Regions from separate parts of the Streptomyces sp. NPDC033216 genome, predicted to be linked through region 1. Evidence: predicted binding sites of a transcription regulator. Region 1 holds the regulator's gene; the other holds the start of a gene.

Region 1 (2,199 bases):
TGTCCGCCGCCGCCGCGGCCGCGGCCTCGTCGAGGCCGTTGCGGACCGCGTCGGCGCGCAGTTCCTCCGCCGGTACCGTCTCCGCGCCCACCGCCGCGTAGACCTCCGCGCCGGCGAAGGCCGCCGTCCCGAGGACATGGTCGAAGTGGGGGTGCGTGAGCGCGAGATCCGTCACACGGTGACCGGCCAGTTCCTCGGCGCGCAGCCGCAGCCGGGCGCCCTCGGCGAGACTCGACCCCGCGTCCACCAACAGGGCCCGCCCTTCCCCGACGACCAGCCCCACCGTGCAGTCCCAGCCCGGGAGCCGGCACCGGCCGATTCCCGTCGCGACCCGCTCCCACCCCAGCTCTTCCCAAGTCACCGTCATACCGCGACGCTAGCCCTGGCAGCCCCGCCGGGCGACCGACCTTGCCCGGGGTGTACCCCACAGCCGTACACTGGGCCGGGGAACGCTGGCACTCGGATGTGAAGAGTGCCAGGCGAGGCCCCCGGTGGGACCGGGGACGACTTCTGGAGGTGAGCGCGGATGCTGAGTGAACGCAGGCTCCAAGTGCTGCGCGCCATCGTCCAGGACTACGTCGGCACCGAGGAACCCGTGGGTTCCAAGGCGCTCACCGAGCGGCACAACCTCGGCGTCTCCCCGGCGACGGTCCGCAACGACATGGCCGCCCTGGAGGACGAGGGGTACATCGCCCAGCCGCACACCAGCGCCGGGCGCATCCCCACCGACAAGGGCTACCGGCTGTTCGTCGACAAGCTGGCCGGCGTCAAGCCGATGACGGCCCCCGAGCGACGGGCCATCCAGAACTTCCTCGACGGCGCCGTGGACCTCGACGACGTCGTGGCACGGACCGTTCGGCTGCTCGCGCAGCTCACCCGGCAGGTCGCCGTCGTGCAGTACCCGTCCCTGACCCGCTCCACCGTGCGGCACGTCGAGCTGCTGTCGCTGGCGCCCGCCCGGCTGATGCTGGTGCTGATCACGGACACCGGACGGGTGGAGCAGCGGATGGTGGACTGCCCGGCGCCCTTCGGCGAGGCCTCGCTGGCGGATCTGCGGGCGCGGCTGAACAGCCGGGTCGCGGGCCGCCGCTTCAGCGACGTGCCGCGTCTGGTCGAGGACCTGGCCGACGCCTTCGAGATCGAGGACCGCGGCACGGTCACGACGGTGCTCTCCACGCTGCTGGAGACGCTCGTCGAGGAGAACGAGGAGCGGCTGATGATCGGCGGCACCGCCAATCTCACCCGCTTCGGACATGACTTTCCCCTCACGATCCGCCCCGTCCTGGAAGCCTTGGAGGAGCAGGTCGTGCTCCTCAAGCTCCTCGGCGAGGCGGGGGATTCGGGCATGACCGTACGCATCGGTCACGAGAACGCCTATGAGGGACTCAACTCCACTTCGGTGGTGTCGGTCGGCTACGGTTCGGGCGGCGAGGCAGTCGCCAAGCTCGGCGTGGTCGGACCGACCCGCATGGATTACCCGGGAACGATGGGAGCGGTACGCGCAGTGGCACGGTACGTCGGACAGATCCTGGCGGAGTCGTAAGTGGCCACGGACTATTACGCCGTTCTCGGCGTGCGCCGCGACGCGTCGCAGGAAGAGATCAAGAAGGCCTTCCGGCGGCTCGCACGCGAGCTGCACCCGGACGTGAACCCCGATCCGAAGACCCAGGAGCGGTTCAAGGAGATCAACGCCGCCTACGAGGTGCTGTCGGACCCGCAGAAGAAGCAGGTCTACGACCTCGGCGGCGACCCCCTGTCCCAGGCGGGCGGCGGCGCGGGCGGCTTCGGGGCCGGCGGTTTCGGCAACTTCTCCGACATCATGGACGCCTTCTTCGGCACGGCGTCGCAGCGCGGGCCGCGCTCGCGCACCCGTCGTGGCCAGGACGCGATGATCCGGCTGGAGATCGACCTCGAGGAGGCGGCCTTCGGCACGACCAAGGACATCCAGGTCGACACGGCGATCATCTGCGCCACGTGCAGCGGTGAGGGCGCCGCGCCGGGGACCACCGCGCAGACCTGTGACATGTGCCGCGGCCGCGGCGAGGTGTCGCAGGTGACGCGGTCCTTCCTCGGTCAGGTCATGACCTCGCGGCCCTGCCCGCAGTGCCAGGGCTTCGGCACCGTCGTGCCGACCCCGTGCCCGGAGTGCGCCGGCGACGGACGGGTGCGCTCGCGTCGCACACTGACCGTGAAGATCCC
Region 2 (2,199 bases), on a different contig from region 1:
GTTCTCGAGCTTGAGACCGACCTCCTCGGAGATGACCTCGCCACCGGTGAGGATGGCGATGTCGTTCAGCATCGCCTTGCGGCGGTCGCCGAAGCCCGGGGCCTTGACCGCGACGGACTTGAACGTGCCGCGGATCTTGTTGACGACCAGGGTCGACAGGGCCTCGCCCTCGACGTCCTCGGCGATGATCAGCAGCGGCTTGCCCGACTGCATGACCTTCTCCAGGAGCGGGAGCAGGTCCTTGACGTTGGCGATCTTGGAGTTCGCGATCAGGATGTACGGGTCGTCGAGGACGGCCTCCATACGCTCCATGTCGGTCGCGAAGTACGCCGAGATGTAGCCCTTGTCGAAGCGCATGCCCTCGGTGAGCTCCAGCTCGAGCCCGAAGGTCTGCGACTCCTCGACGGTGATGACGCCTTCCTTGCCGACCTTGTCCATGGCCTCGGCGATCAGCTCGCCGATCTGGGTGTCGGCGGCGGAGATGGAGGCCGTCGAAGCGATCTGCTCCTTGGTCTCGACATCCTTCGCCTGCTCGAGCAGGGCACCGGAGACGGCCTCGACGGCCTTCTCGATACCGCGCTTGAGGGCCATCGGGTTGGCGCCGGCGGCCACGTTGCGCAGGCCCTCGCGGACCAGCGCCTGGGCCAGCACGGTGGCCGTGGTCGTACCGTCACCGGCGACGTCGTCCGTCTTCTTGGCGACTTCCTTGACCAGCTCGGCGCCGATCTTCTCGTACGGGTCCTCGAGTTCGATCTCCTTGGCGATGGAGACACCATCGTTGGTGATCGTGGGGGCGCCCCACTTCTTCTCGAGGACGACGTTGCGGCCCTTGGGGCCGAGCGTCACCTTCACGGCGTCCGCGAGCTGGTTCATGCCGCGCTCGAGGCCGCGCCGCGCCTCCTCGTCGAACGCGATGATCTTGGCCATGTGAAGTGGTCCCTCCAGGACTGGGGGTGATTCCTTCGGACCGCGCCCGCGCCCGCGACGGACGGCTCGCCTGCCCCGTGGTTCCTTGCCCCACCTGGCCTGCGGGCCTCACCGACCCGGTCCTTCGTTGTCACTCTCACCTTCAGAGTGCTAACGCCAATGATTAGCACTCGACACGTCCGAGTGCAAGGTGCGCCCGCGCGGCGGCCTCGTCGAGGGGGCGGCACTCGGACGACCGGAACCCCTGCGGCGGGATCGTCGAAGGGTGCCGGCCGGACGGGCGGGAGCAGCCCCGGACATGCTGAAGGGCCCGCACCCCGGGAGGTGCGAGCCCTTCGCGATGGAACAGAAGAACGTCGCTGCAAGTCGGCGCGTGCTTCAGCCGGTCGCGAGCCGGACCATGTCCGCCTGCGGCCCCTTCTGACCCTGCGAGATCTCGAAATCGACCCGCTGGCCCTCTTCCAGGGTGCGGTATCCGTCCATCTGGATCGCGCTGTAGTGGACGAAAACATCCGCACCACCGTCGACCGCGATGAAGCCGTACCCCTTCTCCGCGTTGAACCACTTGACGGTGCCCTGAGCCATGCCTAACTCCCCTATTACTGGCCCTTGCACAGACCCGCACTTCGCGGATCCGGGTCAGACCTCACCCCCCAGTTGGTTGGGGGCGTGCGCCGGAACGCGTCGACCGCGGCCGAATGTATCTGTCCAACTGCCCTCTGCAACAGGTCAATCGGACGAGAAATCTGGACGCGAAGGCTCCGGGGAAGAGTGAGCATTCGTCCGAATTCAGGGCAAGTCGGGCCCCGCAAAGGTAATGAAAGGCGCAAAAGGCATGCACACTTTGGCTACTTCTCATCGTCCGCGCCGACGGGCCTCATATGCGACCGGCATGCAATGGGCGGCGCGTTCCCCAACTGTACCGCGCTCAACCACACTGAATTGCCCCCTCCGCTTCTCTCGCGGAGGAGGCAATTGGATGAACTCTCGGTAATTACCCTTACCGACGGTTACTACCGGCGGGTACGGAACACCGGTCAGCCGCCGGCCACGGCCGGGATGATGGAGACACCGGCGCCGTCCGGTGTCGCGGTGTCCAGCCCCTGCTCGAAACGGACGTCGTCGTCGTTGACGTACACGTTGACGAACCGGCGCAGCTTGCCCTGGTCGTCGAGGACGCGGGCGGCGATGCCGGTGTGGTTCTTCTCCAGGTCGGAGATGACCTCGCCGAGGGTGACGCCCTCGGCCGGGACCTCGGCCCTGCCACCGGTG

The links. Region 1 encodes HrcA, which represses chaperone genes, less so after heat shock. Its sites were predicted from a motif close to TTNGCACTCNGNNNNNCNGAGTGCNAA; they were not measured.
Region 2: groL (chaperonin GroEL) is a predicted target of HrcA. The motif match lies at 1,091-1,117, and genes of this name have one in related genera.

What each region holds. Positions count from the first base shown of each region.
Region 1 covers NZ_JBVIQK010000001.1:410,799-412,997, reverse strand. Annotated here, with positions in the region: gene ACZ5Y0_RS01820 (MBL fold metallo-hydrolase) at 1-367, opposite strand, end outside; gene hrcA (heat-inducible transcriptional repressor HrcA) at 527-1,543, shown strand; gene dnaJ (molecular chaperone DnaJ) at 1,544-2,199, shown strand, end outside.
Region 2 covers NZ_JBVIQK010000005.1:69,255-71,453, reverse strand. Annotated here, with positions in the region: gene groL (chaperonin GroEL) at 1-927, opposite strand, end outside; gene ACZ5Y0_RS12065 (cold-shock protein) at 1,306-1,512, opposite strand; gene ACZ5Y0_RS12060 (MoaD/ThiS family protein) at 1,965-2,199, opposite strand, start outside.